DNA from 4 places in the Sporomusa sphaeroides DSM 2875 genome. Region 1 is predicted to be linked to each of the others. Evidence: riboswitches for the same ligand, from Rfam matches in the RefSeq annotation. Region 1 holds a riboswitch; each other region holds the start of a gene.

Evidence for each region. Region 1 has a riboswitch for cobalamin ahead of SPSPH_RS19585 (TonB-dependent receptor domain-containing protein). Riboswitches for the same ligand answer to the same signal wherever they lie in the genome.
Region 2: linked by a shared signal. The riboswitch ahead of SPSPH_RS03335 (efflux RND transporter periplasmic adaptor subunit) and the one ahead of SPSPH_RS19585 (TonB-dependent receptor domain-containing protein) in region 1 are both predicted to bind cobalamin.
Region 3: linked by a shared signal. The riboswitch ahead of SPSPH_RS03510 (ABC transporter substrate-binding protein) and the one ahead of SPSPH_RS19585 (TonB-dependent receptor domain-containing protein) in region 1 are both predicted to bind cobalamin.
Region 4: linked by a shared signal. The riboswitch ahead of cobI (precorrin-2 C(20)-methyltransferase) and the one ahead of SPSPH_RS19585 (TonB-dependent receptor domain-containing protein) in region 1 are both predicted to bind cobalamin.

What each region holds. Positions count from the first base shown of each region.
Region 1 covers NZ_CP146991.1:4,251,028-4,254,236, reverse strand. Annotated here, with positions in the region: gene SPSPH_RS19595 (helix-turn-helix domain-containing protein) at 125-340, opposite strand; gene SPSPH_RS19590 (Arc family DNA-binding protein) at 726-908, opposite strand; cobalamin riboswitch at 1,374-1,557, shown strand; gene SPSPH_RS19585 (TonB-dependent receptor domain-containing protein) at 1,704-3,209, shown strand, end outside.
Region 2 covers NZ_CP146991.1:736,032-739,240, forward strand. Annotated here, with positions in the region: gene SPSPH_RS03325 (energy transducer TonB) at 1-278, shown strand, start outside; gene SPSPH_RS03330 (energy transducer TonB) at 321-752, shown strand; cobalamin riboswitch at 845-1,028, shown strand; gene SPSPH_RS03335 (efflux RND transporter periplasmic adaptor subunit) at 1,427-2,668, shown strand; gene SPSPH_RS03340 (efflux RND transporter permease subunit) at 2,665-3,209, shown strand, end outside.
Region 3 covers NZ_CP146991.1:784,211-787,419, forward strand. Annotated here, with positions in the region: gene SPSPH_RS03505 (ABC transporter ATP-binding protein/permease) at 1-1,395, opposite strand, end outside; cobalamin riboswitch at 1,530-1,710, shown strand; gene SPSPH_RS03510 (ABC transporter substrate-binding protein) at 1,945-2,940, shown strand; gene SPSPH_RS03515 (MotA/TolQ/ExbB proton channel family protein) at 2,973-3,209, shown strand, end outside.
Region 4 covers NZ_CP146991.1:4,535,778-4,538,986, forward strand. Annotated here, with positions in the region: gene SPSPH_RS20875 (FecCD family ABC transporter permease) at 1-835, opposite strand, end outside; gene cobI (precorrin-2 C(20)-methyltransferase) at 832-1,554, opposite strand; cobalamin riboswitch at 1,665-1,848, opposite strand; gene SPSPH_RS20885 (methyl-accepting chemotaxis protein) at 2,183-3,209, opposite strand, start outside.

The DNA of each region.
Region 1 (3,209 bases):
TAAAAATTACAGTACCTTGCTTCAGTATTTATCTATTCAAGCCTTCACGGATTATTGGACCGTCCAACTAAGTAATTGAGAGATACATTGAATTTGAATAATAATCCCGTCTCTGACATTTCCGTCAGTTATCCTCTGCTTTATCTAATCTACCGACCAGATAATCTAGAGACACATCGAAATAGTCTGCGAGTAAAATAAGTCTGGCCATATTGGGTTCCCTTTCGCCTGATTCGTAAAATCTCCAGGCGCGAGTGGACACTCCTAGTAAATCGGCTAATTCTTGTTGAGATACGTTATGTTTTTGTCTTAATTCTTTTATTCGATGCGAAAAACTCATAAAAACGCTCCTGAAAATATTGACAGGAACTAAATGTTCCTATATAATAGGAACAAATTGTTCCTGTTTGATTTTTATATACTGAAAGGAGGTAGGTAAAAGAGCGACTCGAAACAGCAAGCTTACAGCTGTAAGATGCTAAACAAGGGCAAAGCATGCCCGAGAATGTGTCTGAAGGACACTAGTTGCTCGATACCACGACAAAACAACTGCTGCTGATGGAGACAATCGAACGGAAAACAGGGGTGTGTTCCACATACGATTGTCTCCATTATAGCGCAGTTGGTGGCTGGCTTCAATGTTAAAGGCAGTGGATTAAATTCCTCGTGAACGTTCCGTTAAAAATAAGCCGATAATACCTTTAAAAGGAAAAAGCCGCAGGAATTTATTTTGTGTTTAAATCAACCTTAATCGCCCCATTTTTGGTCTCATAGGCGGCTATATGAGCTTTTATAATCATTTCTAGTTCCTTATTAACTGTTCTGAAATTATTGTCAGCAATATAGCGAAACTTTTCAAGTATATGTTGATCGATACGAAGTGTAAACTTAGATGTATTTGATGACACGGTAATTCCCTCCATAGAAATGTAATTACAATAAATGTATATTAAAAGAAATAGAAAAGGCATATTGACGGCAAAATGACGGCATGATATGATTTAAATGGAAAATGGGGGTGCCTATATTTGGGAGTAAAGTGTTTTGTCAACAATTTTCCTACTTGAGGTCTGTTCTACAGAAAGGGGGCATATAAAAGAGAAGTTTAGATAACGGACTTAACCTTATTAAGCCGCTAACCAAGGGTAAAGTATGCCTAAATTCGTGTCTCAAAGACACGAATTTGGTGTCGCCCTGCATTGCTCACAGTTGGCAGCTGGCTTCAATGCAGGGGTTGAGAAAATGTGACAAATCATTGCAGCGGTGAAGTTATGCAGAGTTTGTAGGAAAACTTTTGCCGTTGCCGAGGGGAAGGAGGGAATAGGAAAAAGTAATAATCCTGAGCTATGCTTCATAGATTAAACCACAGAACAACAGAATATCTTGGGACAGGTGCCCGCAAGGGCTTAATAGGGAAGTCCGGTGAAATACCGGCACGGTCCCGCCACTGTAACGGGGAGTAGTCTTGCATATTGGCCACTGGAGCGTCAAGCTCTGGGAAGGCGCGGGACAGCGATGAACCGGAGTCAGGAGAACTGCCTGTTCGGCAATCACCGTTGTACCTGCGCGTGACAGGGAGGCGATTATGCAGTATTTTCGGAAAATAACGTCAATTTGGCATAAGCACTTCCCAAAGGGGAGTGTTTTTTTTTTTAGTGTCTACTATGCAGAGAGGAAAGAACGGGATAAAGGAATGATCGCTTTTGAACCACATCTACAAAATCATTTGGAACCGGGCACGCGCCTGCTGGCAGGTGGTGTCCGAACTGGCGAAAAACACCGGCCGGATGAAATCGGTCCGCTACAGCAGCGGCGTGCGCGGCGCCAAATGCGTGGTACTCAGCCTGGGATGGCTGCTGGCGCTGAATCTGGCTGCGTCATTTATCCATACGGCGGCTGCGTTTACAACGCCGGCAGACGGCACGTGGACGGCAACAGGAGAGGTCGACGGCTATAATACCTACGAATCGACAGCCACCATGGGTGGCGCCGGGACTCTTCCGACTAACCCTAAAAGGTACAATGCGACGATTGTGCTGCTGGCAGGCGAAAGATGGCGGCCGATGGATGTGCCGGCCAGGGCCTCGTATATAACTGCCGCCGAGCTTACGCTGGCGGGCGGCAGTATGCTTGACCTGGCCTGGAAGGGCAACAGCCAGGGATATCAGGAACCCACGCCTGCTAAGGAGGCCAGTATAAAGCCCATAGCCCTGACTGTGGAAAAACTGAATCTGTCCGGTGACGTTGTTTTGCGCATTAATACCCATGTCAAAAGCACGGGCGGAACCATCCAGATAGGCGGTGTTACCGTTAAACAGCTGACCGGCAGCGGCACCATCTATGTTCAGTCTGCCTATGATCCCAATTATAAGACCATAGTACGCGGCGCGGGCGGGGTTTTCATGCGGCCAATAGAAATGACCACGCCTGCTTATAAGTACAACTATATGGTTGTTGACCTCAGCGCGGCCGGCAGCACTGCTTACAATCAGGTTAATGTGCTGGGGCAGGCATCACTTATCGACGGCCCGCTGCGGATTTACGAACTGGTGCCGGTTATTGACTGGAACAACCTGCAGCCCGGCAAAGCGATCCTGCTGGGGGTAAAGTCCTACAATACCGGTGTCATCTCCGAATCCGGCAAGATGGCCAGTGACGCCCAACTGGCTTTTCGCAATATCTGGCGCATCGAAGAGGGCAATCTCTTCACCCGTATGGATGAACTGCATGCCCGTCATCTCGGCAATACAGGCGCGCCGTCCCTTGCCGGTGCGGCGGACAGGCCGGTAAGCGAAGGCGTCTGGGCCCATAGCTTCCGGGGAAAACTGAACAGCCGCGGCGCGTACGGGCGCGGCTTCAGCCAAAGCTATGACGGGCTGCAGGCCGGGCTTGACAAGGAGCGGGAGGGCGACTTCTATAACGGGACCCTGTACTACGGCGTAATGTTTGGCCGGACAAGTGCCGATGCCGGTTATGCTACCGGCCGGGGAGACCTGACCGGCACGAGCATGGGCGCCTATGCCTCCTGGACCGGTCACAGCGGCCGCTATCTGGATCTCGCTGCCCGGATGACGAAGATCGAAAACGACTACCGGTTTCATGACAGCGACAGCGCCAACTCGGCCAAGTATGGCAGCTGGGCCAGCGGTATCAGCGCCCGGTACGGCTATCGCCGGAACTTGCCCGGCGGCTGGTATTATGAACCTCAG
Region 2 (3,209 bases), 1.4 Mb from region 1:
TAGCCCCGCCCGGCGTACTGAGCAGGGTAGAGCCTGTTTATCCGCAGGCCGCCAGGCAAACCGGAATAAATGGAACTGTGGTGGTGAAAGTGCAGGTTCTGGAGAACGGGAATCCGGCAAATGTAGTTCTGTTACGGACATCCGGGCATGCTTCCCTGGATCAGGCGGCGATAGAAGCCGTACGGCAATGGCGGTTTGTACCGGCCCGCAACCGGGATACCGGGCGGGCAGTCGCGTGCGTCACCACAATTCCCGTATCCTTTCGCTTGAATGGCTAAGCTGTCACCAGGCATTGCGGCAAGAAAAGAGAGGGTGGTTTTATGAAATATTTCCCCAAAATGCAATTACTTATTGCCGGCTTTTTAGTAATTCTTATCAGCCTGGCTGTTCCGGTTATGGCAAATAACAATTCGCCGGTGACTCCTCCTAAAATTATTAGTTTGGCTCCGGTTTCACTTTCGGATGATTTACGGGAAAAATATTCGGAACAAACCATAATGGTGAAGGTAAAGGCAACCGTATCGGCAATCGGAATCATAGACAGTGATATAAAAATAATCACAAGCTCCGGCGATGCATTATTTGATCAGGCCGTCATTGATTCAATGAAGCAGTCCGTGTTCAGCCCGGCTTACACCAGTGATAATCAGGCGGTAGCCTGTTCCATTCTTTTTCCCCTTCAGGTTAATGTGGAGAAATATGTGCCGGAAGAACAGGTAAATAACGAAGAAACCGTGAAGGCTGCGGAGTAGTAACAGGATACTGTTGCTTGTAAGCAGCATCGACAGGATAAGCTTGACAGACCTTATACGGCATGGTAATATTTGAGTGATAATTGTAAAAATTTCATAGTATTTGGCCAGGTGCCTGAAAAGGCTTAATAGGGAAGACCGGTGAAAAACCGGCGCGGTCCCGCCACTGTAATGGGGAGCAAACCCAAGATATACCACTGAGACGAAACCGTCTTGGGAAGGTTTGGGTGAGCCATGATCCAGAGCCAGGAGAACTGCCTGTCTGACAATCACCGTTTTACTCACGAGCGATGAGGAGGGGATTTAGAGCGTATAATTTTCCCGGCTGCTATAAAAACGCCGGGGTAGATTAGGAACGATGCTATTGTATTTTGTTGCCCCTTCCTGAATTTCAGGAAGGGGCTTTTGCATGTTATAGCTGCTTTAATTATTGGGATTTGCCCTTTAACCGGATCCTGGCCTGGAATCATAAGTTGTAAAATCAGTTTATCATTGAGTACTAACCGGCAGGCCGGAATTCTGGGCTGGTCTTAAACAGCTTGCGCCAATAACCGTCAACAAGGAGTTGACGGTTATTGGCACATCAGGAGATTCTTCCGCAAGGTGATTAACCGCTTCCGGCTGTTACCGCGATAACCGGCAGATGTAAGGAATGGAGTGAACACACATTACTGATGAAGAAAGTTATACATAGCAAAAAGTGCCGGCAGATGCTGGGGATTGTGGTGGTGGCAGCAGTTTTGGCCGGTGCCCTGTTCTTCTGGAAAAGCCATAGCAGTCAGGGAAATACGGCAAAAGCCGGCGCAGTCAAGCCGCTGGTAGCGGTAGAGACAATCCGGCGGCAGGATATGTTTTCAAGGATTATCTTAAGCGGGCAAACGGTGGCGGCGGCGCAGGTCGATATTGCGCCCAAGTACGCGGGGCATATTACCCGGGTTGCCGTAGAGTTAGGCCAGCAAGTAACAGCCGGACAAATACTTGTTGCGCAGGATTTGGAGGATATCGATCTGGCGATCGCCCAGACAACAGCCGCTATCCGGCAGGCCGGAGCGGACAGTATCGAAATCAAAGCCGCATTTGCTGCCGATTATCAAAAAGCCGAGGCCGATTATGAGCGGAATCTTGCTAATTACCGGCGGTATGAAGCCTTGTACAATATGGGGGCCATTTCCCGGGAAACGCTGGATACGGCCAAACAGCAAATAGTCAATGCAAAAGCAGCTCTGGACGTACTAAAGGAACAGTCGATGCCAAGTGGCGTTCCGGCGGTTTTAGAAAGCAAACAGGCAGCGCTGGCTAAAGCCAAATACGGCCTGGAAGCCTTGGAGAAACAGCGGGAAGACCGGCTGCTGCGGGCACCGCGGGACGGTATTATCGGCTACCGGCAGGTGGAAGCAGGAGCCTTTGTGCAGGCCGGGCAAAAGCTGCTGACGGTTGTTGATAATAGCAGCAGCTATGTTGATTGCCTTGTTTCCGAGCAGAATGCAGCGCAAATCCGGAGCGGCATGCAGGTAATGGTTGCCATTGATTCACTGGGGCAGGAGTATCCTGGCAGCATTATTTATATCAGTCCGGCAGCAGATGCCCAAACCCGGCTCTTTACTGTCAGGCTGGCGTTAACCCTGGCAGATGTTGCCGTCAAAAGCGGTATGTTCGCCCATGCCGGTATTGCCGGGCTGCTTAGAGAGCAGACTTTGTTTGTGGCAAAAACCGCGGTTACAGAAAAAAACGGCAAGCAGTATGTATTTGTCATTGATGACAAAAATCAGGCCGAACAGCGCCTGGTAACAACCGGACAACGCAATGATGAAACTGTAGAACTGCTTACAGGCATTCACGCAGGGGAGCGGGTGGCCGTCAGTAATGTATCCCGGCTTAAACCGGGGATGGCTGTTGAGGTGGATACGCACATATGAATATCACCCGTTTTTCTATTCAACGTCCTGTCGGCATAACCATGATTGTCATGCTGTTTGTTGTGCTGGGGCTATACAGCTTTTTTCGTATCGGTGTGGAGCTGCTGCCGGCCCTGAACAGTCCCTATTTTTCCATAGCTGTTGAATATCCCGGCGCCAGCGTGGAAGAGGTTGAGGAAATGGTGGTCAAACCACTGGAACAGGAATTGGTTTCCTTATCGCATTTAAAGCGGATTCTCGCCATTGCCAAGCCGGAACGGGCTACGATCGTCCTGGAATTTGACTATATGGCCAATGGCGATATTGCCTCTATCGACGCTTCCAAGGCCATCAACCGGGTGCGGAAAAAACTGCCGGAGGATGTAGAGGAACCGGTGATAAGCCGGCGGGATGCCAACGCTGTGCCGGTTATGGAAATTGCGGTAAAGGCAAAATATCCATTGTCTGATATCTATGGCAAAGCCGATCACATTTTCAAAGAGCGGCTCCAACGGGCCGGCGGTGTATCCGATGTGGCTGTCGGCGGCGGTCGCGACCGGGA
Region 3 (3,209 bases), 1.5 Mb from region 1:
GCGTGGGAGCAGCGCGGCTAATTTGCATATATGCAGTGCCTCTTCCACCTTATTGTCCGTTACGCTGACGTGTTTGTACGGGTATAGTACCGCCGCGCGCAGTGAGCCAATCGGGATATAAGGTTTTTGCGGCAGAAACAGGACACTGCTATCCGGCGGGCAGGACATTTGCCCGGAGAAATAGGGCCAGACTCCGGCTAATGTTTGTAATAATGTGGTTTTGCCACAGCCCGAAGGACCGGTAATCAGCAGGCTTTCACCGCTAGGGAGCGCTAAGGTAAGCTTGTTCACCAGGATATGGCCGGCAGGAGAAAATACGGAAAGTTCTTTGGTTATGAGTGTATCCGGATTGTAAAAGAAAGTGTTTGATGCCAGGTGCTGTGACTGGATAAGCCGGAGCTGGGTGCAAAACTCCCGCAGACGGTTAGTTACAGCCTGCCATTGAGCGATTTTCCCAAAGCTTTCAATAATATAGGCGAGCGCGGAATGAACATACCAATAAGCCCCCGATATTTCGAATAATTGTCCAAGCTGCAGCTCGTCATTGAAATATTTGGGAGACGCGATCAAAAAGGCAAATACGGTAGACAACTGTGTATAGGCTGAGGATATCCAGGTAATGTCCCTGGTGGTTTTAATTATTGCAAGCTGGGTAATTACAATATTTGAAAACCATTTTAATAAGTTGTGCTTTTCCCAGGTATCTCCTTTGCATAATACAACACCTTCGGCATATTCCTTCAGCCTGATTAAGCTGTAGCGGAAGTTGGCTTCATTGCTTTGCTGAAGGTTATTTTGCAGCATAAGAGGACGCCCTATCTTTATGGTTACCCAGGTGCCGAAAGCGGAATACAGGAGGGCGGACCAGACCAGGTAGCCGGGAATTATAACTTCGGTTGTCAATAAGGAGACCCGGATTTCCCCTGATAACCGCCAAAGGACAACTGAAAATACGATAAGCGTTATCAAATGACGCAGCAGCCCCACGGCCAAGTCCAGTGAATGGGTAACAAACAGCTGAATGTCCTCGCCGATACGCTGGTCCGGATTATCGATAGCCTTGACAAGAAATTTCATATGAAAATAGTTCTGTTTGTGCAGCCACAGTGTGATATATTTATTCGTTAACCACTGGCGCCACCGCAGCTGCAGCAGCATTTTGACATGTGTCTGCCAGCCTGAGGCTGCGACGAGAATGGAACAAATCAGAGCAAATTGAACTAAGGAATGATAAAAACCGGCGAGGTTATGCTGCTGCAGGTGATTGTAGAAGCCTACCTGCCAATTATTAAGCTGCATATGGAGCAGTACCAGCAAACCGGTGCAAAGGATGAGAAGCAGGGTTAATATCCAGGCTTTGGGAGCAGCTTTCGACAACCAATAGGACAGTGCCATTCTTACCAAGTGACCTGCTCCTCTCGCGTGAAGATGGAAGTCAGATATGGCATGTATATGCCATCTTGAGCAGAGATATACAAAATAAGAACAACTTGACACTATTTGGACTGAAGTATATACTGGAAACAATAAACAGAATATTTGAGGTAGGTGCCCAACTGGGCTTAATAGGGAAGACCGGTGAAAAGCCGGCGCGGTCCCGCCACTGTAACGGGGAGTAAGCTTAAGATATGCCACTGGGATGAGTTTCTGGGAAGGTTTAAGCGAGCTATGATCCGGAGTCAGGAGAACTGCCTGTCTGACAATCACCGTTTGTTACCCACGAGGGTTTGGGGAGGGGATTACAGTAGGCGTTTTGCGGCGTAGCTGAATTCACTTCTGGTTTTATCGCCAGAAGTTTTTTATTCTAACTAGTAACCTACTGTTTGTTACTCCCGACTTTTTATACGGTCGGGAGTTTTTCTGTTTGCAGCTGTTTTTGCTCTGTTTGGCCGCAATGCTGCTGCATAATGTTTACTTAAGAGACAACCTACAGGAGATGAAACGATGATGTTGGCAACCCTGGCTAAACCGTCATGTCGCCTGAGTATGCTCGTGGTTTTAGTAGTGCTGCTCTTCTTTACAGGTGGTTGTACGGGAAAAAATAATACAGGTTCGCCGCAAGGCGGCAATGGAAATATAGCCGGTTCCGGCGGCTATGAAATAGTGGATAGTACCGGCTATGTACTACAGCTTCCGCAAAAACCGCAAAAGATTGTGCCGCTTTCCGTCAGTACCGACGAAATTCTTTTGGCACTGGTAACCCCGGAGCGTATTGCGGCCCTGACGCATCTTGTGGATGATGCCGGAGTTTCCAATGTTGTGGAAGAGGCCAAAGTTGTTCCCAAGAGAATACGTATTCATGCCGAAAGTATTATTGCGCTTCAGCCGGATCTTGTGCTTATGCCGGATTGGCTGCCGCCGGTGCTGAGCCAAACACTCAGGGAGACAGGTATTCCTGTCTATGTTTATAAAACCGCCGCCAACGTTGACGAGGTTAAGCAATCTATTATCGCGCTTGCCCGGGTTGTCGGTGAAGAACAGGCCGGTGAACGGCTGGTGGCTGAGATGGAAACGCAGTTGGCGCAAATTAACGAAAAAACCAGCACGATTCCAGCCGACAAGCGCCCGGTAGTTATCCGGTTTTCCCTGATGGGCGATAGTGGCGGTAAAGGGAGTACTTTTGAAGATATTTGCCGCCAGGCGGGGGCAATTGAAGGTGTGGCAGCCGCCGGTTTAAACAATGATGACCTATTGTCCAAAGAACAGCTTGTCCGTATTAATCCGGATATCATTCTGCTGCCGGTCTGGGATTATACCGGCAAAACAGACATTCAGAAGTTTGCTGAGGATGTGCAAAATGATCCGGCTTTGCAGATCGTGAAAGCCATTCAAAACAAAAAAATGATTGTTGTGCCTGACAGACACCTGACTTCCACCTCACAGTACATTGTTTACGGCGTGCAGGCTGTAGCCCGGGCCGCCTATCCTCAGCTTTTTTAAGGTTATTGATAGATACAAACGGGGGGAGAAGAATGAGTTTTATTGCCAAGTGCTTTCAGATATTTCATCAGGGCGGCCCGGTCATGTATCTGATTCTGGCCTGTTCCGTACTGGTGGCCGCCATTGGGGTGGAACGGTTCATGTATTATAGAAAAATGGACACCGATATGCACGAGTTTACCGGACGGCTTACCGCTTTACTGGAGCGGGATGACTGGGCGGCAGCTCATGAATTATGCCGGCAGACCCAGGGGATTGCCGCTATGGTT
Region 4 (3,209 bases), 280 kb from region 1:
CAAAGCCAATAATACCGCTGATAGCCACACATACGGCAGTAATCAGGGCTCCGGCCGCCAAAAGTATCATACGCAGGCGGGAAGCGTTAATGCCCAGACTGCGGGCCTCACGGTCCCCCAGGGATACAACATTGAGATCTTCGGCATAGTAATAGCATACGAAGCAAGCAGCCAGAATAAGCGGCCAGCCATATACCACATGCTCCCAGCTTTTAGCTGCCAGGCTGCCGATCAGCCAGGCAACAATGGCCGATACCTGTTCGCCGGCCAGACTCTTAACCATGCTGATGGCGGCTGACAGAATACTGCTGACAATAATCCCGGCAATAACCAGATTGGCAGATGACACATAGCCGCCTACCCGGGCCATAGACATGACAACAAGCAGGGTGGCCACCGCCCCGCCAAAGGCCAACAGCGTGACAGGCAGGCTACTCTGGGCAAGAATATTAAGATAGATAGCTATACTGGCCCCAAAGGCTGCACCTGTCGATACACCCATGGTATAGGAATCTGCCAGCGGATTCCTGAGCAACGCCTGAAAGACAACACCAGCCACCGCCAAGCCGCCGCCAACAGCAATGGCAGCCAGAATGCGCGGCAGGCGGATATCCCAGATAATGGCCGTGATAGCCCCATTTACGTGGCTATAGCTGTCAGCATTGCCGGTAATTTTTCCATAAATAACAACCGCAGCGTCCTCGATACCGATATCCGCCCGGCCAAAACCTACGGCAGCTAAAGTAAACAGAACCATTACCACCAAAAGCACCATAGCCGCCAGACGGGTTTTGGCCTTCTGGCGGCTCAAGAGCGCGGTTAACGTACTGCTCATGCCAATGCGTGCTTACTCACTTTTGAACGTTTGGTCAGAATGGTTGAGAGGTAATTTACCTTCTGGTTACCGGCAGCCGCCAAATCACGAATAATTTCTTCGCCTTCCAGGCCGCATTTTGAGACCATTACAGCATTTTCTACCATACCGTGCTTATGCAGTTTTTCAACAATTTCGGTATAATTTTTATACACTTTCATCAGCACCACATTATCAGAGGCAGCCAGCACTCTTTCCAGCCGCTCATCATCAATGGTAGCCGGTACGATGCTCAGAATATCGCCGCCTTCAGCCAGGGCCACCCCTAAGCGATTGCCAATTGCCGAGAAGGAGTTTACGCCGGGAATATTGACAATTTCATGGCCGGAGGCTTCCAACAGGCGGAAAACATACATATAAGTACTGTATAGCATAGGATCGCCCAGGGTAAGAAAAGCTACTTTTTTGCCGCTGTTTAATAATCCAAGAATGATCTCTTTGTTGTTCACCCAGGCATCGGACAAAGCCTGAGCATTGTAGTTCATAGGAAATACCAGCTCAAGAACCTCAGTCCCCTCCTGGATGTAGGGACGGGCAATGGAAAGTGCCGTGCTTTCATCCTTTTTCTCGGTACGGGGAGCAATAACCACATCGGATGATTTAATGGCGTTAATGGCTTTCAAAGTAAGTAATTCGGGGTCGCCGGGGCCTACGCCGACGCCGTAAAAAATCCCTGACATTATCAAAACAACTCCTTAAAATAAATAAATCTCTGTCACCTCTAAAGGGTTGACAGAGAAATTGCCCAGACTAACGCGCAAATCCCCTCCCCATCGCTCGTGGGTGAAAACCGGTGATTGTCAAACAGGCAGATCTTCTGACTCAGGTTCATAGCCAAACTGCGCCTTCCCAAAATAGCAAGCTATTTCAGTGGCTTGTTGCAGGCAGCTCCCCTTCACAGCGGCGGGACCGTGCCGGATTTCAACCGGCTTCCCTATTAAGCCCAATCGGGCACCTGTTCCATATTAAGTTATTTAAATTGTATGATTAAAAGTGCAAAAAGTCAAGCAGATTATGTCTGCCCCGGTCTCAAAGCATGGCAAATAACCAAATAGCCATTACATATATAAAATAACTTGCAGCTACGGCAACACCGTAAACTTCCGGGTCCCGGCCGATGTTATTGAGTCCGGCCAAGTGGATTTGACTTTGGAAGAGTGGCAGTAGCTGCTGGCAAAGGTGCAGCAGGCACCTGGTGCCATGGTGAACATTGAATTGTAGAACACCCAGACAACTCCCTTGCCTGTTGTGAGGTAATTTAATGAAGTAATTTTTTTAGCATCATGGTCGCTCCATGATGCTAAAAAATTACAGCCTAAATTGTTGTAACACCTGTTGCAACTGCTCTGCCAGTTTGGCCAATTTCTCACTGGAAACTGCCATTTCCGTCATAGTCGCCGACTGTTCCTCCGTGGCAGCCGAAACCGTTTGCGTCACAGCCGAGGTATCCCGGCTGATTGCTTCTGTTGCGCTTACCGACCCGGCAATTTGCCGGCTGCTTGCAGCTATTTGACCGACTGCCGCTGCAATTTCTTTGATTTGTCCGGACAGTTCCACGACAAACGCTGCGATTTCCCTGAAATGATCGCCGGCAGCACCGACTACTTCCGCGCCGGCATTTACTTCCTGTGTCCCCTGGCTCATCGCAATAACGGCATGACCGGTATCCTGCTGAATACTACTGATCAGGTTCTCAATTTGTTTAGTGGCTGCCTGGGATTGCTCAGCCAGCTTCCGGACTTCCTCCGCAACAACGGCAAATCCTCTTCCCTGCTCACCGGCCCTGGCCGCTTCGATCGCGGCATTCAACGCCAACAAGTTGGTTTGTGCGGCAATCCCGTCAATGGTGGATACAATTTGGCCAATTTCTTTGGACCTGGCCCCCAGTTCGGCAACAACAGCGGCGGAATTGTCCACACTCTGCTTGATATCATTCATTTTGCTGATGACCAGTGAAATTGCCTGACTGCCGTCCTCGGCCGAGCTTGACGCCCTGTCGGCAGTAGCAGTGGCGGTGGCAGTATTAACCGCAATCTTGTCCACTCCGGCCGACATTTGTTCAACCACTGCCACCGTATCCATCAGGGCTTGCATTTGCTGCTCCGCCCCCTGAGCTATCCCGGCTACTGTTCCGGCAATTTGCTCAGACGCCTGAGCGGATCGGTCAATGCTGGCAGTAAGCTCTTCCGACGATGCGGCAACCTGACCGGAAGACTGGCCAACCTGAGTCACCAGGCTTTTCAAATTGGCCGCCATTACGCTGAAGGACATACCAAGCTGGCCAATCTCGTCCTTGGCCACAGTGTAGCGAGCGGGAATATTGCCGGTAAGATCC